Linked DNA regions of Leisingera sp. NJS204. The main gene of each other region encodes a partner of the protein of the gene in region 3 in a complex. Links are inferred from orthologs where the notes say so. Each region holds a gene or a part of one and is shown on either strand. Other genes may lie near its edges.

Region 1 (6,398 bases), 3.2 Mb from region 3 along the record:
TGAGCGAGTCCGGCGTGATCGAGGGGTATCAGGCGGTCCTGAACCGCCGCGCGCTAGGGTTCGGAGTGATGGCCTTTGTCCAGCTTAGCTGCACTGAACATGACGCGGCCACGACAGCAGACTTCCAGCGCGCCATCGAAGCCAGCCCGAATGTGCTGGCCTGCCATAATACCACCGGGGACGCGGATTTTCTGCTGCAGGTGGTGGCGTGCGATCTGGATGATTACAGCCGCTTCGTTGAAACCGTGCTGCGCCGGTTGCCGGGGGTGTCGGGGATCAAGTCCAGCCTGTCCTTGAGGGAGCTGAAATCGTCCAGTCATTTGCCGGTGAGCGATCTGCGGATGTGAACAGCGCTGACCTGCACAAATGGCTCCCGGCCAGCGGCTCCCGCCTGGGCAGGCCTGCCTGTCAGGCAGACCCTTGCAATTGGGCCCGGCCCGGTGCCCTGGCACCGGGCCGGGCCCAAGGCCGCCAGCGGCGGTGGCGTCAGCCGGCGGTGCGCGGGCGCGGGAGGGGTTCCGCCACCTGCGCCCTTAAGATCCGATGCGCCTGATCAGGCCCCGCTGCCGGTGTAGTAGGGTGAGTTCATTGCCCGGCTGGCCGCCTCGGTGACCGAGGCATCAAAGACCCGCGTGTAAAAGGCGCAGCCCAGTTCCGCCGCAGTTTCCGGGAACAGGTTCAGCGCAAAATCCAAAGCGTTGTCCAGCGTGTCAAAGGCGTCGAAGCCGCCCAGTGTCCGGGTCTGCAGCCCGCTCAGCCAAACCTTGTTCTGTAATCCCGGCAGCATTTTCAGCGCCGCGTTGCGCGCTTGCCAGGGGGCTTCTTCAAACGGCACCGACAGTTGCAGTTCGGTGTACACGAACGCCCCTGGAGCCGCAGCCCCGCTGTTGTAATGCGCCGCACCCATGTCGCGGCTGGCCGTGGCGGTGGCTTCGGCGTCAAACACCCGCGTGTTGTGGGCGACGCCAAAGCTGCGCGGCTCGCCCGGGAAATAGCCAGTCACAAAGCTGCGGGCGTTTTCAATGCTGTCAAAGGCATAAAAACCGCCAATGGAATTATTGCCATGGCCGGACAGCCAGGTCTTGTTCAAAAAACCTGGCTGTTGCCGGATCGAGGCGTTGATCTCCTGCAGCGGCACCTGGTCGAACGGCACCGAGATTGCGACTTCGGTATAGACAAAGGCTTTTGGAGTCATGGCAGTTTCCTTTGTTTTGGCAAGAGAAGGCAGCAGCATCGCCCCGGCTGAGGCTGCAAGCAGCTGGCGGCGGGACAGCCGGGATCGATCGCGGAAGGCCGCGTTACTTTGATCGTGGGTCATGTTGGCTCCGGTTTGTTTGCTTGCATTTTGCAAGTGAATAAGAGTTCGCATGACAACTTGCGTTTTGCAAGTATAAAAACTACCAAGAGTTCATGACTGATAAGCACAGCAAATACGGGTCCGGCTGCCCGGTGGCCTATGCCCTTGATATCTTTGGCGACCGCTGGAGCCTTCTGGTGATCCGCGACATGGCGGTGAAGGGCGCGCGCACCTATGGCGAGCTGCTGAACGGCGGGGAGGGGATCTCGACCAACATCCTGGCGCAGCGGATGAAGCAGCTGGAAGAGGCGGGGATCCTGAGCAAAAGCAAGGATCCGCAGAACGGCCGCAGCTACATTTACACACTCACGCCAAAGGGCCGGGATCTGGCGCCGGTACTGGCAGATATCGCCCTGTGGAGCGCCAGATACAACAAAGCCGGCCACGCGATGACCGGCTTCAGTGACAAAGTGCAGGCAGACCGGGACGGCGTTATCACCCGGATCCGCGCGGGTAAGCTGCCTTAGGCCGCCAGCCCTTTGGAGCCGATGTCCAGGAATTTCTGGCGCCGGTCTTTGATCAGTTCGTCTGCGGTCTTGCCCTTCAGCTCGTCCAGCATATCCTGGATCGCGCCGCTGACCGAGGCCATTGCCGCCTTGGCATCACGATGCGCGCCGCCCAGCGGTTCCGGGATGATCCGGTCATTGACGCCCAGCTTCTGCAGGTCCTGTGCTGTCAGGCGCAGCGCTTCCGCCGCTTCGCGCATCTTCTCGGCATCCTTCCACAGGATCGAGGCGCAGCCTTCAGGGCTGATCACCGAGTAAACCGAATGTTCCAGCATCGCCACACGGTTGGCCGAGGCAAAAGCCACCGCACCGCCGGAGCCGCCCTCACCGATAATGACTGAGATCAGCGGCACGCCGATCTTCAGGCACATCTCGGTCGAACGCGCAATTGCTTCCGACTGGCCGCGCTCCTCGGCGCCTTTGCCGGGATAGGCGCCGGCAGTGTCGACCAAAGTGATCACCGGCAGCTTGAAGCGGCCGGCCATCTCCATCAGCCGGATCGCCTTGCGGTAGCCCTCAGGGCGGGCCATGCCGAAGTTGCGCTCAATCCGCGATTTGGTGTCGCTGCCTTTCTCATGGCCGATCACCACCACCGGCTGATCGTTGAACCGGGCAAGACCGCCCATCACGGCCAGATCGTCGGCAAAATTCCGGTCGCCGGCCAGCGGCGTGTATTCGGTGAACAGCGCCTTGATGTAATCCTGGCAATGGGGGCGGTCGGGGTGCCGTGCCACCTGGCATTTGCGCCAGGGCGTCAGCTCCTTGTAGAGGTCTTTCAGCAGCTGAGCCGCCTTGGCGTCCAGCGCCGCGGCCTCATCCGCCACGTCCATTTCCTCATTCGCGCGCGCCAGCGCCCGCAGCTCCTCCGCCTTGCCTTCGATTTCGGCCAGCGGTTTTTCGAATTCCAGATACTGGGTCATGTCGCCTCTGCTCAGCGGGTTTGCCGTTATATGGCCTTAGCAGCGCCAAGATGCAACTCAGCAAGATTTGTGATCTGCTGCCATGGCATAAGGGAAGAGCTAAAGAGCGCAAGGGAGGCACCGCGAATGGCCGCCAGTTACGAAGACCGGATCCTGCGGGTTCTGGCCTATATCCACGGCAACACCGATGGCGATCTGTCGCTGGACAGGCTGGCCGATGTGGCGGCGATGTCGCGGTTTCACTGGCACCGGGTATTCCGCGCCCTGACGGGTGAAACCTGCGCCCAGGCTGTGCGCCGCATCCGGCTGCACCGCGCCGCGGGCTGGCTGGTGCAGGGGGACATGCCCATTGCGCAGGTTGCGGCCCGCGCCGGCTACCCCAATCAGAACAGCTTCTCCCGCGCGTTCTCTGATGCTTACGGCAGCAGCCCGGCGGCCTTCCGCCGGGCGGGTCAATTCCGGCTGCCGAACCCAACCCTCAGAACAGGAAGTTACCCGATGTATGACGTGATCACCCGCACCGACCCCGCCCGCCGCCTGGCCGGCCTGCCGCACAAGGGCGCCTACATGGAAATAGGCAAAAGCTTCGAGGCCTTCGGCGCGATCTGCGAAAGCCGCGGGTTGTGGCCGCAGCTGGGCGCGATCACCGGGGTCTATTTCGACAGCCCGGACGCGGTGCCCGAAGCGGATCTGCGCAGCTTTGCCGGGGCAGAGCTTACCGGCGGCACGCTGCCCGATGGGATGGAGGAGGTCAGCCTCCCCGGCGGTAAAACCGCGGTGCTGACCTACAAGGGGCCGTATTCTGGCCTCCATGCCGCCTATCACAGCCTGTTCGGCAATTGGCTGCCGCAGTCCGGCGAGGAGCCGGCCGATCAGCCCTGCTATGAGATCTACCTCAACAATCCGCGCGACACCGCGCCCGAGGATCTGCTGACCGAAATCTGCCTGCCGTTGAAGTAGCCCTACGCCTGCAGCAGGATCGCTGCCAATGATGCCAGCAGCAGCGCGGCCATGGTCCAGTTGAACGCCCGCAGCTGCGCGGGCCGGGTCAGCAGCCGCCGCAGCTGCTGGCCCAGCATGGTCCAGGTCGATGCCGAAAAACAGCCGATCAGCAGGTAGGTGCCGGAGACCCACAGAATGGCACTCAGGTCGCGGCTGGCGGCATAAAGCGTGATTGCCCCCAGCGCCATCGCCCAGGCCTTGGGGTTGACCCATTGAAAGGCGCAGGCCTGCACAAAACTCAAAGGCCTGCCCTCGGCTGCCCCCTCCCGCGGCGGCGCGGCATTGGCGATCTTCCAGGCCAGCCACAGCATATAGGCCACAGACAGCACCGTCATCACCGGGGTCAGCACCGGGAAGGCATCAAACAGATGCATCACCCCCAGCCCGACCGGCAGGATCATCAGTGGGAAGCCGACCGCCACTCCCAGCAAATGCGGAATCGTCCGGTGAAAGCCGAAATTGGCCCCCGAGGCCATCAGCATCAGGTTGTTCGGGCCGGGCGTGAAGACCGTGCCAAAAACAAAACCGGCCAGCGCAAAGAGGAGTTCATAGGTCATGGGCAAGAAGATTGCGCAGTGATTGCCAAATGAAATTGCGTTTTGCAGCGTTTGCGGCGTAATTTCACAATCAATGGCGAAGAATGATAAAATAAACCAACAAATATTGCAGGAACTCACCCGGGACGGCCGGATCAGCAATCTGGAACTGGCCGAGCGTGCGGGCCTTTCGCCCTCGGCCTGCCTGCGCCGGGTGCAGGAGCTGGAGCGCGCCGGCGTCATAACCGGTTACCGTGCCGTGCTGGACCGGCAAAAGCTGGGGATAGGCTTTGCCACCTATATCGGCGTCGGCCTGGGTGAGCACACCAAGGACGCGCAGGAAGCTTTTGAACATGCCATGCAGGCCGCGCCCGAGGTGGTTGAATGCCACAACATCACCGGCACCATTGAATACCTCCTGCGCGTCGAATGCGCCGATCTGCCCAGCTACAAGAAATTCCATACTGATATCCTGGGCACGTCTCCTTATGTCACAGCAATCACCACCTATGTGGTAATGGGTTCGCCCAAAGACTTGCGGGCGTGATCCCTTGCCGGCTTTGGATTTTGAGTATTTGTAAAAAGGTGAAACAAAGAGCTTCTTCATCTTTCTCCTAAACACTCACTGCGAAACGTCTGCCGCAAAGACAACGTTTAGCATGCGGGCGGATACGCCCGCCCGTCTCCGCCTTATTGGCGGCGCCGCCAATCCTTAACCGCCACGCTGATACGGCACTGGGTAACGGCACTGGGAACATGATCCAGAACAGATGAACAACCGGAGGGGCAGAGGGCCTTGCCGGGCAAAACTCGTGGCCGGGGTCAACTGGTTCAGCGGTGTGCCAGCAAAACCCGCATGGCAATCTCCGGTGAGGCCAGCACCGGCACCTGGGTCTGCGCCCGCAGCACTGCTGCCGCCCCGGCCATCGAGGCCTGCGCCAGCACAACGCAGCCAAAGGCGCCATCCTTAAGCGCCATTGCGATGCTTTCTGCTATGGCAGCAGAAAAATCCGCACCGGCGCCCGTTTCAAACAACGGCCAGTGCTGCCCTAGAAACATCGGGACCAGTTGCGGATCACACCCGCCAAAGGCCCGCCGCAGCAGCGCCTCTGATGGGGCCGCGGTGCTGTCCAGGCAATAGGCCATCAGCACCGGCCCGCCGATCCGCGCCGCTTCCTGCATCATCGGCCAGTCGACGCGGATGGCGCCTGCCTCCTCTGCTACCGGACCAAGTGTGGTGCAGGTGCACAGCACCGGGCCGTCAGCCGCGCTGATTGCCGCAGCAATCTCTGCTTTCAGATCCGCGCCAATGCCATCCCGCGCCCGTGCCAGCCAATCGCTGCGCACTTGCTGGTTCAGATCCGCTTCGGGTGCCAACGCCCGGAACGTCCTTGCATGCACCTCTGCCGTATGCAGCAAAGTCAATTTTGTCATCAAACTCTCCATACGGAAAAGGCGCCCCATCGGGACGCCTTTGCACTTTGTCTATGCGAACCGGCGTCAGCTGTTCGCAATCAGTTCGGCCTGGGCCACAATCACTTCAGCCTGCTTGATCGAGGCGATATCGACAAGGCGGCCCTTATATACAGTCGCGCCGGCGCCCGACGCCTTGGCCTCTTCCATCGCTGCCAGGATCTCGCGGGCTTCCGCCACAGCCTCATCCGAGGGGGTGAAGACCTGATTGGCCAGCGCGATCTGACTGGGATGGATCGCCCATTTGCCAACCATGCCCAGAGTCGCGGACCGTTTCGCCTGGGCGATATAGCCATCCTCGTCCGAGAAATCGCCGAACGGCCCGTCAACCGGCAGGATGCCATGGGTGCGGCAAGCGGCGACAATTGCAGCCTGCGCCCAGTGCCAGGGGTCGGACCAATGCTTTTCGCCTTCGCGGATCATATAGTAGTTTTCCTGCGTCCCGCCGATACCGGTGGTCTGCATCCCCATCGAGGCGGCGAAGTCCGCAGCACCCAGCGACATCGCCTGCAGCCGGGGCGAGGATTTGGCGATATCCTCGGCATGGGCAATGCCTGCCGCCGACTCGATGATCACTTCAAAGGACACCGGTTTGGCCCGGCCT
Region 2 (6,357 bases), 2.0 Mb from region 3 along the record:
TTCTGCACCAATCAGACCCCGCTCCTATTCTGCCTGACCGCAGTGACCCCGATGTGGCTGTCACTGCTCGCGCCTCTCCAGCGCGGCAGCATCGCAGAAAGGACAACATCATGCGCAATCCCATCAAACTCCTGGCCCTCGCCCTCGCCCTGCCGGCAGCAGCGGCCATGGCGTCAGAAACCGCTCCCAGCCCGGATACCGAAGCCAAGATCCGCGACCTGCTGACCGGTCAAGGATATGAGGTCACCGAAATCGAAGCCGAAGACGGTTTGTTCGAGGCCGAAGCCACCAAGAACGGCAAAGCATACGAGTTCCACCTGAATGATCAGATCGAAGTCGTGAAGATCGAGGAAGACAGCGAAGACGATTGATCCTGCCAATTTGAACGGCTCCGGGTGCATTTCAGAAACCCCGGAGCCGGAAGGATACAACATGAAGAACTTATACATCTGGGATCCTGTGGTCCGGCTGGTTCATTGGCTTCTTGCCGCGGGTTTTGCTGCCAACGCGCTGTTTACCGACCCCGATGGAACTCTTCATCAAACCATCGGATACTTCATCGCCGCGTTGCTTGGTATCCGTTTGCTCTGGGGATTGATTGGCAGCCGTTACGCCCGTTTTTCAAGCTTCAGGCCCGACCTTGGCGCTGCTGCCGGCCATCTGGCGGACATCGCGGCAGGGCGCAGGAATTGTCACAAGGGGCATTCTCCCCTGGGTGCGCTGATGATCTGCAACCTGTTGCTGACACTGCTGGGCATTGCGCTGACCGGCTGGCTTTTGACAGTGCCGCTGTTGATCAGCGCAGGCTGGCCGGAGGAGCTGCACGAAGTCCTTGTCACCTGGGCGGAAGTCTCGGTCCTGCTGCATGCGGGTGCGGTCCTGTTTGAGACCCGCCGCACCAAAGTCAGGCTGGCCCGCGCCATGATCACCGGTTACAAGAACCTGCCAGACAGATCAGCGGGGAGATAACGATGCGCCAAAACCGGCAAGACCCGGCCCGGCCCTGGATCCTGATTGCTGTCATCGCCGTGCAAGCCCTGTGCGCGGCGGTGTTTCTGGGCGACATGGCTGCTGACCTCGGCGGGCTGGAAGGCGCAGAGGCAGATCCGGGCGAAGGCCCGCATGCCTATATCGAAGGGCTGGCAGCAATTGCCCTGGTGGCCGCGATCGTGATCGAGACCCGCATCCTGATGCGGCTGATGCGGCGCAAGGCGCATCTGGAGGACAGCCTGAGCGCAGCCCAGGCCGCAGTGCAGGACGTCATCAATGCGGAATTTGCCAACTGGGCTCTGACTCCGGCCGAGCTGGACGTGGCGGCCTTTTTGGTAAAGGGCATGTCCACGGCTGAAATCGCCGCCCTGCGCGGCAGCGCCGCAGGCACCGTCAAGGCGCAGCTGAATGCAATCTACCTCAAATCCGGCACCGGCAACCGGGCGGAGCTGATGAGCCTTTTGATCGACACCATGATGGGACAGCGCCAGTCGGCCGCGGGCCAGGACCCTGCCGCCCGCTCCGCCTGAACCCGCAGTCAAAGCAGCTTGCGCAGCTCGGTTTTCAGCACCTTGCCATAGTTGTTCTTGGGCAGCGCTTCGATGCGCAGGTATGCCTTGGGGCGTTTGAACCGGGCGATCCGGCTGCTGCAGAGGTCATCCAGCGCGGCTTCTGCCGCCTCCCCCACAACAAAGGCCACCACTTCCTCGCCCCAATCCGCATGGGGCCGGCCCACGACTGAGACCTCGCGCACGTCAGGGTGCAGCAACAGTACTTCCTCCACCTCGCGCGGATAGACGTTGGAACCGCCGGTGATGATCATGTCCTTGGAGCGGTCCTGCAGGGTGAGATAGCCGTCGGTGTCCAAAACCCCCATATCGCCGGTCATCAGCCAGCCATTGACCAGTGTTCTGGCGGTGGCCTCCGGGTTGTTCCAATAGCCCGGCATAACCGCATCGCCGCGCACCATGATCTCGCCGTGGCTGCCGGCGGGCAGGAAATCCCCCTCCGGCGTGCCGATCCGCACCTCAACCACGCTTTGCGCCCTGCCGACACTGGCCAGCCGCTTACGCCAGCGCGGATGCGCGCGGTCCTGCACGGCATGCCGCGGCAGCGCGGTGATCGCCATCGGGCATTCGCCCTGGCCGTAGACCTGCACAAAGACCGGGCCGAAATGCTCCACCGCCTCCACAATGTCGGCCGTATACATTGGCCCGCCTGCGTAAATCACTGTGCGCAACCCCTCGCCCTTGCGGCCCAGCCGCTTGGCTTCCGAAGTCATCCTTGTGACCATCGTCGGCGCTGCAAACATATGGACGCGCCCGAAATGCGCTGCCAGGTCAAAGATCTCCGCCTCGTCAAAGCCGCCCGACACCGGGCAGACATGCGCTGCCCCCGCGAGAACATGCTGAATTGCATAAATCCCCGCCCCATGGCTCATCGGTGCCGCATAAAGCGCCTGATCTTCAGCGCTGACCTGATCCACATCGGCGAAATAGGCGATTGCCATGGTCATCAGCATCCGGTGGGTGATCATCACCCCCTTGGGCCGCCCGGTGGTGCCAGAGGTGTAGAACAGCCAGGCCAGATCTTCGGGGGCACGGAAAACAGGTTCAGCCACAGGCTGCGCTTCCAGGGCAGCGGCATAGTCCGGCCCCGTGATGTCCACACAGCGCACAACCGCCTCTGTTGCTGCAACAGCCTCCGTCAGCCCGGGCGAGGTAAACACCAGCCCCGCACCGGAGTTTTGCAGGATATACTCCGCCTCCTTGCCGTGCAGCTTGGCATTGACCGGCACCGCCGCCGCCCCCGCATACCAAATGCCGTAAAGCGTGATCAGATAGTCCGGGCAATTCTTCATGAATATGCCGACCCGGTCCCCCGGCTGCACACCCTGCATCTGCAGCCAGCCGGCCACCGACGCCGCGCGGGTGTGAAAGCCTGAGTAGTCCGCAATCTGCTCCTGTCCCAGAAACAACGCAGGCCGCGCCGCCTCTGCCGCTGCCATGCGCTGCAACCACACTGCAATGTTCATCCGCTGTTCCCTCCGGCTTGCCCGTCGGCGTGCATCGCGGCACGCAAACACCCCCTTCAATTCCGCAGAAAGGCCGGGGTAGAAACACCATATGAGCGATCTTGCCTTTGACCATGCCCCTGTGGGCCTTGCCGTGCTGGAACGCCGCGTCATCACGCGGTGCAACCTGCAGTTTGCCTCCACCTTCGGCGGAATTCCCGGTGAATATACCGGCATGCCGATTTCAGGGCTGTACCCCAGCCAGGAGGATTTCAACCGTATCGGCACCCTGCTGCAACAGCCCGAGGCGCAAAGCGGCAGTTACAGCGACGAGCGTATCATGCGCCGCCGCGCAGGCGCATTGTTCTGGTGCCGGGTGCGCGGCCGCTCGGTCACGCCGCAGGCGCCGTTTCAGACCGGCATCTGGTCCTTTGCAGATATATCCGAGGACCGCCCGGTGGTCTCGCTTACCCCGCGCGAACGCGAAGTGGCGATCCTCACCTGCAAGGGGCTGTCGGCCAAGGAAATCGGCCAGCAGCTTGATCTGTCCTACCGCACAGTGGAAAGCCACCGGGCGCATCTGCTGCAAAAATTCGCCGCCCGCAAGCTGCCGGAACTGGTGGCCAAACTGACGGGCATGCCGCTATGAGACAAAATACAGTCCGGCAATTGCAAATCCGATTATCTGCCTCCATGTTACAGCCCGGATCGACGGTGCTTTCCTTGCGGTAATCCTTGCCCTATAAGCGCCCTAATTTCCGGCCCGCCTGCCCTGGCGGGCCTGTCGGAATTGGCTGAGGACAATATGACAAACAAATCTCACGAAGCTGACGTGGCATTCATCAAGGCGCTGGCGGAATTGCTGCGCGAAAACGATCTGACCGAACTGCAGGTCAAGCGGGACTACGGCGACGACGACAGCCTGAATGTGCGTGTCTCCCGCCAGACCGCCATGGCCGCGCCGGTGCAGGTTGCGATGCCTGCCGCCGCTGCTCCGGTTGCAGCCGCTGCCCCTGCCGCCGCCGCAGCCCCCGCAGCCGCCAGCGAAGATCCGGCCAGCCACCCCGGCGCCGTGACATCGCCGATGGTCGGCACCGTCTATCTGCAGGCCGAACCCGGCTCGCCCGCCTTTATCTCTGTTGGCCAGCAGGTCAGCGAAGGCGACACCCTGCTGATCGTCGAGGCCATGAAAACCATGAACCACATTCCGGCGCCGAAATCGGGCACCGTGAAGCGCATTCTGGTTGAAGACGGCGCCGCCGTTGAATTCGGAACCCCCCTGGCCATCATCGAGTAAGGATCTGGCATGTTTGACAAGATCCTGATTGCCAACCGCGGCGAGATCGCCCTGCGCGTGATCCGTGCCTGCCGGGAAATGGGCATCAAGTCGGTTGCGGTGCATTCCACTGCGGATGCCGACGCAATGCACGTGCGCATGGCCGATGAATCGGTCTGCATCGGGCCGCCGTCCGGCACCCAAAGCTATCTGTCGATCCCGGCCATCATCTCGGCTGCCGAGATCACCGGCGCCCAGGCGATTCATCCAGGCTACGGCTTCCTGTCGGAAAACGCCAACTTTGTGCAGATCATCGAAGACCACGGGCTGACCTTCATCGGCCCCTCGGCTGCGCATATCCGCACCATGGGCGACAAGATCACCGCCAAGGAAACCGCTCAGAACCTTGGTATTCCGGTTGTTCCGGGGTCCGAGGGCGGCGTGCCCGATATTGCCGCGGCAAAAAAAGCCGCCGCAGATATGGGCTATCCGGTGATCATCAAGGCCACCGCCGGCGGCGGCGGCCGCGGCATGAAAGTGGCCCTGAACGAAATAGAGCTGGCGACCGCCTTCTCCACTGCCCGTTCGGAAGCCAAGGCTGCCTTTGGCAATGACGAAGTCTATATGGAGAAGTACCTCCAGAAACCGCGTCACATCGAAGTACAGGTCTTTGGCGACGGCAAAGGCGTCGGCGTTCACCTGGCCGAGCGCGACTGCTCGCTGCAGCGCCGCCACCAGAAGGTGTTCGAGGAGGCCCCCGGCCCCTGCATCACCCCGGAAGAACGCGCCCGCATCGGCAAAATCTGCGCCGACGCCATTGGCAAGATGGGCTATTCCGGCGCCGGTACCGTTGAATTCCTCTATGAAGACGGCGAGTTCTATTTCATCGAGATGAACACCCGCCTGCAGGTGGAGCACCCGGTGACCGAAGCCATCTTCGGTGTCGATCTGGTACGCGAACAGATCCGGGTGGCCGAAGGCCTGCCGATGTCCTTTACCCAGGGCGATCTGGAAATCAACGGCCACGCCATCGAGGTCCGGATCAACGCCGAGAAACTGCCGAATTTTTCGCCCTGCCCGGGCAAGATCACCCAGTACCACGCCCCCGGCGGATTGGGGGTGCGGATGGATTCGGCGCTCTATGACGGCTACTCGATCCCGCCCTATTACGACTCGCTCATTGGCAAGCTGATCGTGCACGGCCGCGACCGGACCGAGGCGCTGGCGCGCCTGAACCGGGCTCTGGGCGAGCTGATCATCGACGGCATCGACACCACCGTGCCGCTGTTCCATGCGCTGCTGCAGGAACAGGATATCCACACCGGCGACTACGGCATTCACTGGCTGGAACGCTGGCTGGAAGAAAACCAGCCCGGATAACTTCAGAGGGGCGCGCCACTGGCTGCGCCCCGTTTTACATTTGCCTGCCTTTTCCCGTTATACTGGCCAGCACCATGAGCTTAACTGCGGACCTATTGCTGCACGCCTATTCTGCCGGTGTTTTTCCGATGGCCGAACACCGCGACGACCCCGAGATTTTCTGGGTCGATCCCAAGCGGCGTGGCATTCTACCGCTGGATGGCTTCCGCATCTCCCGCTCGCTGGCCAAACGGATCCGCAACGGCGGATTTGAGATCACCGTGAACCGGGATTTCGGCGGCGTCGTAGACGGCTGCGCCGACCGGGCCGAGACCTGGATCAACGGGGAAATCCGCGACCGCTACCTGGATCTGCACCTGATGGGCAACGCCCATTCGCTTGAAGTCTGGCAGGACGGCATCCTGGCCGGCGGCACTTATGGCGTCTCTCTGGGCGGCGCCTTTTTTGGCGAAAGCATGTTCTCGCGCCGCCGGGATGCCTCCAAAGTGGCGCTGGCCTATCTGACTGACAGGCTGCGGCAGGCGGGCTACAGGCTGTGCGACACGCAATTCCTGACTGCGCATCTTGCCTCGCTTGGCGGAATTGAGGTTACCCGCGCGCGTTACCGGGCCCTATTGCGTGAGGCCCTGAAAACGGATGCGGATTTTGCCCGGCCAGCTGTGCCCGCACCTCAGCTGCTGCTGCAGCGCATGACCCA
Region 3 (7,899 bases):
TGGCCGGTGCGCTGCAGGATCACCGCCGCGCCATCGTCATCGGCACCAAGTCTTTCGGCAAGGGATCGGTGCAGACGGTGATGCCGCTGAAGGGCGAGGGCGCGATGCGTCTGACCACTGCGCGCTATTACACACCGTCGGGCCGGTCGATCCAGGCGCTGGGCGTCAGCCCTGATATTGTGGTGCAGCAGCCCCGCCGAACCGCTGCGGCTGAGGAGGAGAACGACTCGCCTGCACGCCGCTCGCGCTCCGAGGCCGATTTGCGCGGCAGTCTGAACAATGACAGCCTGAGCGAGGATGAGATCCGCCAGATCGAAGCCGACCGCGAAAAGGCCGAAAAGGCCGCCGAGCTGCGCGAAGAGGATTACCAGCTGGCCTATGCCATCGACATCCTGAAGGGGCTGGTTGCGCTGGGACCGAAGTAAGGCTTGGCCATATTGCAGCACAAAGGGGCCGTCCGGCTGGGCGGCCTTTTTTCTGCTCTGCTGTTCACGTGCCGGCCGGGCGGAAGCAGGGGGCGTTGCCCCCTCAGGCCTTGCGGCCCTCACCCCCAAGGTATTTTTGGCCAGAAAGAAGCGGCAGGGGGGTGGCGTTTGCGGGCAGCACGGAGCGCCGCCGGGCAGAGAATGGACAGACCCCGCGGGGCCTGCTTGGACAGGAATTCCTGAACGACCCCCTTTTTATCGCGGCCGGTCTCTGGGTGCTGCGCAGACAGCCGCACAGCTTGCCCGCGCCTTGTGCAATGGGTGATCGACCAGGGGAGTGTATGTTGTGAAAACCTGATGATCAGGTGAAACCGGCGTACGCTGAAAGGGCAACACCCAACCCGGCGCAATGCATTTGTCGCGTCAAAGTGAATATCAACGCCCGATCTCCGGCGCATTGATTGCATGGGCTGGGCTATGTTCGCCCCATGATGTTTGACCTGCCTGATTCCCCGACGCTGTACCAAGCGCTGATCACACGTGATGACGCCTATGAGGGGCGCGCCTATGTGGGCGTGACCTCCACCGGCATCTTCTGCCGCCTGACCTGCCCGGCGCGCAATCCGAAGTACGAGAACTGCCGCTTTTACGCCAGCCCCGGCCAATGTATTGAGGCGGGGTTCCGCGCCTGCAAACGCTGCAAGCCGCTGGCGGCTGCTGCCGGGGATGATCCGATGGTACAGGATCTTCTGGCCCGGCTGGAGGCGCGTCCCGCCTATCGCTGGGGCGAGAGCGATCTGGCGCGGATGGGGCTGGATGCGTCCACCGTTCGGAGGGCGTTCAAGCGGCATTTCGGCATGACCTTTCTGGAAATGGCCCGCCAGCGCCGCCTGCGCGAGGGGTTCACCGCGCTGAAAGCCGGCGAGCCGGTGATTGCGGCGCAGATTGATGCCGGGTTTGAAAGCGCCAGCGCCTTTCGCGCGGCCTTTGCCAAGCTGGTCGGGATTGCGCCGGGCGCCTTCCGCAAGGACGCGCTGTTGCTGGCCGACTGGATCGACACGCCGCTGGGCGCGATGATTGCGATCAGCTGCCGGCACCAGCTGCATCTGCTGGAATTTGCCGACCGCAAGGCGCTGCCGCGGGAAGTGGCCAGGCTGCAAAAGGCGCAGCCCGGAGGGATCGGCTTTGGGCGGCCCGCGCCGACAAAGCAGATCGCCGAAGAGCTGCAGCGGTTCTTTGCGGGTGACGGCGCGGATTTCCAAACCCCGCTGGCTCTGCATGGCACCGGGTTCGAGCGCGAGGTCTGGCGCTACCTGCTGACTATTCCGGCCGGCGAAACCCGCAGCTATTCGCAGATCGCGCGCGAGCTGGGCCGCGCTTCGGCCACAAGGGCGGTGGCGCGGGCCAATGGTTCCAACCAGCTGGCGCTGGTAGTACCCTGCCACCGGGTGCTGTCGGCGGATGGATCGCTGACCGGTTATGGCGGCGGCTTGTGGCGCAAGCAGCGGCTGATCGAGATTGAGACAAGCTACAAACAGAGGATTTCTGCATGATATATTCCGACCGCGCACGCGCCTTTGCGGCGCTGCATCAGCCGGGCAACCCGGTGGTGCTGTATAACATCTGGGACGCAGGCAGTGCTAAGGCGATTGCCGGGGCGGGGGCCGCGGCCTTGGCGACCGGCAGCTATCCGGTGGCCGTTGCGCAGGGCTTTGCCGATGGCGAGCAGATCCCGTTGGAGTTTGTTCTGGGCAACGCTGAACGCATCATCGCCGCCACGGATTTGCCGGTGACAATTGATTTTGAGGGCGGTTATTCCCGTGCGCCTGAACAGCTGACCGCCAATGTTAAACGGCTGGCCGAAACCGGCGCCGTGGGGCTGAATTTTGAGGACCAGGTGGTTGGGACGGCGGAGCTCTACAGCATTGAAGAGCAGGCCCGGCGGGTTGCTGCAGTACGGGCGGCCAATGCGGACATTTTTGTCAATGCGCGCACAGATTTGTTTCTGAAGGAAAAAGATGCGTCGAAACACGCGGGCCTGATGGCGGAGGCGCTGGAACGCGGCGCGGCTTATGCCGAGGCCGGCGGCAATGGGTATTTCATCCCCGGCCTGACTGATCCGGATCTGATTGCACAAGTCTGCGAGGCAAGCGCGCTGCCGGTCAACACGATGATGCGCGGTATCACGCTGGAAACCGCGCGGCAGGCAGGCGTTGCGCGCTGCAGCTATGGCCCGATCCCGCACGCCAAGCTGATGCAGGTGCTGGCAGAGCATTTCCAGACATTGGTGTAACCGCCGCTCAGGTGGTTTCCAGGCAGTGGCGGCGGAAGGCGCGTTTCAGCATGTCGAGTTCTGCGCGCAGCAGTTCGACCTCGGCGCGCAGATCGTCCGCCACAGCCTCCCCGGCGATCAGGGTGAAATCACCCAGACGGGTGCCGCCGGCGGCATCGAATATCACGAAAGTCTGCACCCCGTCGGCCAATGCCTCGGCGGGGACCGGCACTGAGATCAGCCATTCGCCGCCTGCCTGGCCTTCTTTCAGTTTTGCATCGGCCACCGGCTGATCCTGGAACATCACGGAAATCTCGGGCCGCGCGCCGCTGGCGGGGGCGTTGCTGATCCGGCCCTCCCAGATGCCGTTGCGGAAGCGGATTTTGGTCAGTGACAGGTCGCTCATGGCTCAGGTTCCTCAGATCGCCGCGCGGCGGTGGCGCGAGAAGGTCAGGTCGCGCAGGATCACCTGGTTCATATCCGGCGCTTCAAATATCAGATCAAGCCAGATCTTTTCGATCCGCTTCTCGTTCAGCTTGGAATAGGCCAGGTCGAACTCCACCACGATGTTCTTTTGCTCCTGCGGCAGCTCGCGCACGATCTGTTCGGTATTGGGACCGTGCTGGATGTTGAGCCGGGCAAAAATCTCGATCGGTTTTTCGGATTCGATAATGCTGTCGATCCGCAGCAGATGCTGCCGGGTCATGCCATTGGCAGCGGCGGGCGGCAGGTCGATCACCAGCGACAGGAACGAGCCGTCGAATTGGAACACATCCATGCGCAGGCCGAAGGGAGCAAGGTCTTCTTCGCGGGTGTTGCGCAGCTGGCGCAGGGTCAGTTCGGAGAAGGCGCAATCGTGAAACAGCTGCGCCTCATCGCCGAGCCGGGCCTTGGCGGGGACGGAGGACAGCCCGCATTCGGGCAGCGGCCCGCGCCACAGTTCCGGGCGCCAGGACCAATCGGTGCCATGCGGGCGCGGAAAGAAGGAGGAGCCGATCTGCGGCAGCGCCAAACGGCCGTCGGCGGTGTGGATCAGCCGGTCCAGATGGGTGCGCAGCTGGCGGGCCTGATTGCGCTGGCGGCGCAGTTCAGACAGCGGCGCGCGGGCCGACTCTTCTGCGGCTGCGCGCCAGCGGCGCAGGCTGCGCAGGTGCAGCAGCCGGTCCATGATCCTGCCCATCGTGCTCTCTCTTGCCTGTTGCGCCGTGTTGCGGAGTCCGGCCCGCGCGGTAATGCGGCGGGCGCTGGCGCCAGTGTAACCGCTGGCGGCTATTGAAATAAACCGGCAATCCGCTGGCTAAGCCCGCGTTTTTTGCGAAGGGCGGGCGTGGCGCCGGTTTCCGGGGCGCCGGCGGCTGCCGCTGCGGGCCGTGCCAGGGGGCGCAGGGACCGCCGGGGGCCTTTGGGCAGCACCGCGCCGGCTTCCTCAAGATCCGGCAGGGTGGAGGCTTCCAGTGAGCGGTGGGTCACTTCGTTCAGCAGCGCTGCCCCCTGGCCTCCCAGGGCGCGGCTGCCCTCCGGTGCATAGAGCGCCAGGGCGACCAGATGCCGGTCGAGCACAAAGGCACCGCGCCAGTGAACCGGACTGGCCCCTTCGGCGACGGCTTCGGGGAATTCCAGCCGGACCAGCGGCAGCAACTGGTCGTCGCGGGTTTCCAGCAGCGTGGCACCGGGGAACATGGCCACGATATCAGCCGCTTGCGGGGCTGCGGCGTCTTGTTGTGCCGGACCGATCGAGGCGGTCAGAACGGCCGCATTGCGGGAGCCGAACCAGCGGTTCCGGTCCAGCCGGCTGCAATGGGCAATCAAGGCAAAACCGCCGCTGTCATCCGCCGTGCTGCTGCGCCGGTCAAAGCAAAAGGTTTCCGGGGCAGCCAGCAGCACGCCGCCGCCGGCAAAGGACATCACCTGGCCGCTAAGGCGCGGCGCCGGGCCGGACACGCGGGCGGCAAAGGACATGCCTGTGGGGGCGGGGCTGCATCCCGCCAAGGCCAGGCCGGCCAGCGCGGCGGCGGCTGCAGCTCTGCGCAGTCCTGGCGCCTTTCCGCCGGGGAGCGAAAAAGACACGGGTTTCCCGTTGTTTGTTCTGGTCACTGCGGTCCCTGCCGGTCTGTTTTTTTGACAAATTTATTACGGGCAGGGCTGCTGCGCGGCAAGTGTGAACCGCGCGCCGGGCTGTCTGCCTTGCCATGGCGTTGCAGCAATGCATAACGTTGGCGCAATTTGCCGCCATTCCAGCCGGAGGACACATGCAGCACAGGCACAGAGACGGGTACAGCGACGGGCACAGTTACAGGGCGCATGAGGCCTTGGTGCGCTTTGCCCGGCTGCAGCCTGCGCTGTGGCGGCTGCTTTTGGGGCTGGTGCTGGTGGCGGCGGTCAGCTTTGCGATGACCGCGGCGCTGCAGGTGATGGTGGCGGGCCTGTTCCCCGGCGCCTGGCTGCAGGGGCTGGGTGACGGCAGCAATCCCGGCGCCATGCTGGTGCTGCTGGGCAGCTTTGCCTTTCTGTCGCTGGGGGTGGCTATGGCGGCGCGGCTGTTTCACCAGCGCAGCTTTGCCACCGTCACGGGGCATCTGGTGCCGCTGGTCTGGCAGTTCGGCAAGGTGAGCCTGTATCTGCTGGGGTTGAGCGTGCTGATCATGCTGCTGCCGCCCTACAGCATGGGGCCGGCGATGACCCCGAACCTGCCGGTCTGGACCTGGCTGGGCATTCTGCCTTTGTCTGTTGCCGCGGTGCTGGTGCAGACCTCTGCGGAGGAGATCCTGTTCCGCGGTTATATCCAGCAGGCGCTTGCGGCACGGTTCCGCAGCCCGGCAGTGTGGCTTCTGGGGCCGTCGGCGCTGTTTGCATTGGGGCACTATCTGCCTGCCGAGGCCGGGGAGAATGCGCTGCTGATCACCGTCTGGGCCGGATTGTTCGGGGTGCTGATGGCGGATCTGACAGCGCGGGCCGGTACCTTGGGTCCGGCGATGGCGGTGCATTTTTTCAACAATGTTACTGCATTATTGCTGTTTGCTTCGCCGACCAGCCTGAACGGGCTGGCGCTGTATATGATCCCCTTCGAGATGGCGGACGTGCAGGCGCTGCGGCCTTGGATGGCGGTGGACTTTGCGCTGATGCTGGTTAGCTGGCTTTGCGCACGGCTTGCCATACGCCGCTGATTGCAATTGCGGCCAAGGCGCCTTATCTGGGGGGCAAACCGCGCCCCCGGAGAGGCAAGCAATATGAACTGGATCACCAACTACGTCCGGCCCAAGATCAACTCGATCTTTTCGCGCCGTGAAGTGCCCGAGAACCTTTGGCAGAAATGCGATGAATGCGGCACCATGCTGTTTCACCGCGAGCTGAGCGACAATCAGAACGTCTGCACCAGCTGCGGCCATCACATGCATATCACGCCGCGCGACCGGTTCACCGCGCTGTTTGACGGCGGTGTGTTCACCGAGGTTGCGGTGCCGGAACCGCTGGCCGATCCGTTGAAGTTCAAGGATCAGAAGAAATACCCCGACCGGATCAAGGCGGCGCAGAAAAAGACCGGCGAGAAAGACGCCATGCTGGTGGCCGCCGGTGAAATCGGCCGCACCCCCATTATCGCTGCGGCGCAGGATTTTTCCTACATGGGCGGCTCGATGGGCATGTATGTGGGCAACGCCATCATCGCCGCGGCTGAAGAAGCGGTGAAGCTGGGCCGCCCGCTGGTGCTGTTTTCCGCCGCTGGCGGTGCGCGGATGCAGGAAGGCATCCTGTCGCTGATGCAGATGCCGCGCACCACCGTGGCGGTGCAGATGCTGAAAGAGGCGGGCCTGCCCTATATCGTGGTGCTGACCCATCCGACCACCGGCGGGGTGACAGCGTCTTATGCGATGCTGGGCGATGTGCATATTTCTGAACCCAATGCGCTCATTTGCTTTGCCGGTCCCCGCGTGATTGAACAGACCATCCGCGAAAAATTGCCCGAAGGGTTCCAGCGCGCCGAATACCTGCTGGATCACGGTATGCTGGACCGCGTGACCTCGCGCACCGAGATGCGCGGTGAGCTGATCACCATCATTCGGATGCTGATGGGCCTGCCGCCGCAGGTGGTGGGCGATCTGCCCTCGCCGGAAGAGGAAGACCCCGCCATGGCCGCAAATGCGCCAACCGAGGCCGCAGTCAGCGAAGAAGCTGCCGAATAAACCGGTCTATATTAACCTGCCCGGCTGTCCGGCCGGACCGCGCCCGTCCTTACCTGGGCGGGCGCTGTTATTTGCTGCATTTGACTTTCCGATCTGACAGGACCAGGCCGATGACCCAGACCTCCGACGCGATCCTCGCCCGCATGATGGCGCTGCACCCCAAGATCATCGACCTGACGCTGGACCGGGTCTGGCGGCTGCTGTCCGCGTTGGACAACCCGCAGGACAAGTTGCCGCCGGTGATCCATCTGGCCGGCACCAATGGCAAGGGGTCGACCCAGGCGATGATCCGCGCCGGGCTTGAGGGGATGGGCAAGAGCGTTCACGCCTACACCTCACCGCATCTGGCGCGCTTTCATGAGCGGATCCGGCTGGCGGGCGAGCTGATCTCCGAGCCGCATCTGAGTGAGGTGCTGGACGAGTGCTATGCCAAGAACGGCGGCGAGAATATCACCTATTTCGAGATCACCACGGTGGCCGGCCTCTTGGCGTTTTCCCGCACGCCTGCGGATTACACGCTGCTGGAGGTCGGTTTGGGCGGACGCCTGGACGCCACAAACGTGATTGATAAACCCGCAATTAGCGTGATCACCCCGATCTCGATCGACCATGAGCAGTTCCTGGGCGACACGCTGACCAAAATCGCCACCGAGAAGGCCGGTATCATCAAACGCGGCGTGCCGGTTGTGGTTGGTCCGCAGCCGGAGGAGGCGATGGAGGTGATCGAGGCCACCGCCGCCCGCCTTGGCGCGCCGCTGATCGCCTATGGCCAGCACTGGCATGTCTACGAGGAACGCGGCCGGCTGGTGTTCCAGGATGAGTTCGGCCTATTGGACCTGCCGCTGCCGGCCCTCTTGGGCGCGCATCAGATCCAGAACGCCGGTGCTGCGCTGGCAGCGCTGCGCCACCTGGGCGCTGATGAGGCGGCCTGCGAGGCCGCGATGGCGAACGCCGAATGGCCCGCGCGGATGCAGAAGCTGAAGACCGGCCCGCTGACCGAGGCGGCACCTGAGGCAGAGTTGTG

Evidence for each region. The genes of interacting proteins can lie anywhere in the genome.
Region 1: the proteins of accD (region 3) and ETW24_RS03055 are in contact, whole or in part, in a solved structure (PDB 8UXZ), measured with the Escherichia coli proteins. The link is inferred for Leisingera sp. NJS204 from one-to-one orthologs.
Region 2: the proteins of accD (region 3) and accB are in contact, whole or in part, in a solved structure (PDB 8UXZ), measured with the Escherichia coli proteins. The link is inferred for Leisingera sp. NJS204 from one-to-one orthologs.

What each region holds. Positions count from the first base shown.
Region 1 is NZ_CP035417.1:609,327-615,724, forward strand. What follows is about bases 803-3,801. They hold ETW24_RS03055 (acetyl-CoA carboxylase carboxyltransferase subunit alpha), read right to left. Parts: upstream 2,784-3,801; coding sequence 1,821-2,783; downstream 803-1,820. Other genes in these bases: ETW24_RS03045 (YdhR family protein), read right to left, coding at 803-1,195; ETW24_RS03050 (winged helix-turn-helix transcriptional regulator), read left to right, coding at 1,411-1,824; ETW24_RS03060 (AraC family transcriptional regulator), read left to right, coding at 2,910-3,743; ETW24_RS03065 (LysE family translocator), read right to left, coding at 3,746-3,801. Also shown: ETW24_RS03040 (Lrp/AsnC family transcriptional regulator), read left to right, coding at 1-347; more of ETW24_RS03045, read right to left, coding at 554-802; more of ETW24_RS03065, read right to left, coding at 3,802-4,342; ETW24_RS03070 (Lrp/AsnC family transcriptional regulator), read left to right, coding at 4,416-4,868; ETW24_RS03075 (hypothetical protein), read right to left, coding at 5,153-5,755; ETW24_RS03080 (L-malyl-CoA/beta-methylmalyl-CoA lyase), read right to left, coding at 5,822-6,398. UniProt on the Escherichia coli protein: Component of the acetyl coenzyme A carboxylase (ACC) complex. First, biotin carboxylase catalyzes the carboxylation of biotin on its carrier protein (BCCP) and then the CO(2) group is transferred by the carboxyltransferase to acetyl-CoA to form malonyl-CoA.
Region 2 is NZ_CP035417.1:1,726,337-1,732,693, reverse strand. What follows is about bases 2,598-5,555. They hold accB (acetyl-CoA carboxylase biotin carboxyl carrier protein), read left to right. Parts: upstream 2,598-3,809; coding sequence 3,810-4,301; downstream 4,302-5,555. Other genes in these bases: accC (acetyl-CoA carboxylase biotin carboxylase subunit), read left to right, coding at 4,311-5,555; ETW24_RS08525 (LuxR C-terminal-related transcriptional regulator), read left to right, coding at 3,117-3,653; ETW24_RS08530 (class I adenylate-forming enzyme family protein), read right to left, coding at 2,598-3,025. Outside these bases: ETW24_RS08545 (PepSY domain-containing protein), read left to right, coding at 111-371; ETW24_RS08540 (cytochrome b/b6 domain-containing protein), read left to right, coding at 433-969; ETW24_RS08535 (helix-turn-helix transcriptional regulator), read left to right, coding at 972-1,520; more of ETW24_RS08530, read right to left, coding at 1,529-2,597; more of accC, read left to right, coding at 5,556-5,660; aat (leucyl/phenylalanyl-tRNA--protein transferase), read left to right, coding at 5,735-6,357; ETW24_RS08505 (DUF2155 domain-containing protein), read right to left, coding at 6,331-6,357. UniProt on the Escherichia coli protein: This protein is a component of the acetyl coenzyme A carboxylase complex; first, biotin carboxylase catalyzes the carboxylation of the carrier protein and then the transcarboxylase transfers the carboxyl group to form malonyl-CoA.
Region 3 is NZ_CP035417.1:3,760,384-3,768,282, reverse strand. The notes cover bases 5,156-7,899. They hold accD (acetyl-CoA carboxylase, carboxyltransferase subunit beta), read left to right. Parts: upstream 5,156-5,924; coding sequence 5,925-6,875; downstream 6,876-7,899. Other genes in these bases: ETW24_RS18275 (bifunctional folylpolyglutamate synthase/dihydrofolate synthase), read left to right, coding at 6,986-7,899; ETW24_RS18285 (CPBP family intramembrane glutamic endopeptidase), read left to right, coding at 5,156-5,861. Outside these bases: ETW24_RS18315 (S41 family peptidase), read left to right, coding at 1-425; ETW24_RS18310 (bifunctional transcriptional activator/DNA repair enzyme AdaA), read left to right, coding at 914-1,978; ETW24_RS18305 (isocitrate lyase/PEP mutase family protein), read left to right, coding at 1,975-2,718; ETW24_RS18300 (hypothetical protein), read right to left, coding at 2,726-3,103; ETW24_RS18295 (DUF6478 family protein), read right to left, coding at 3,116-3,877; ETW24_RS18290 (hypothetical protein), read right to left, coding at 3,967-4,764; more of ETW24_RS18285, read left to right, coding at 4,947-5,155.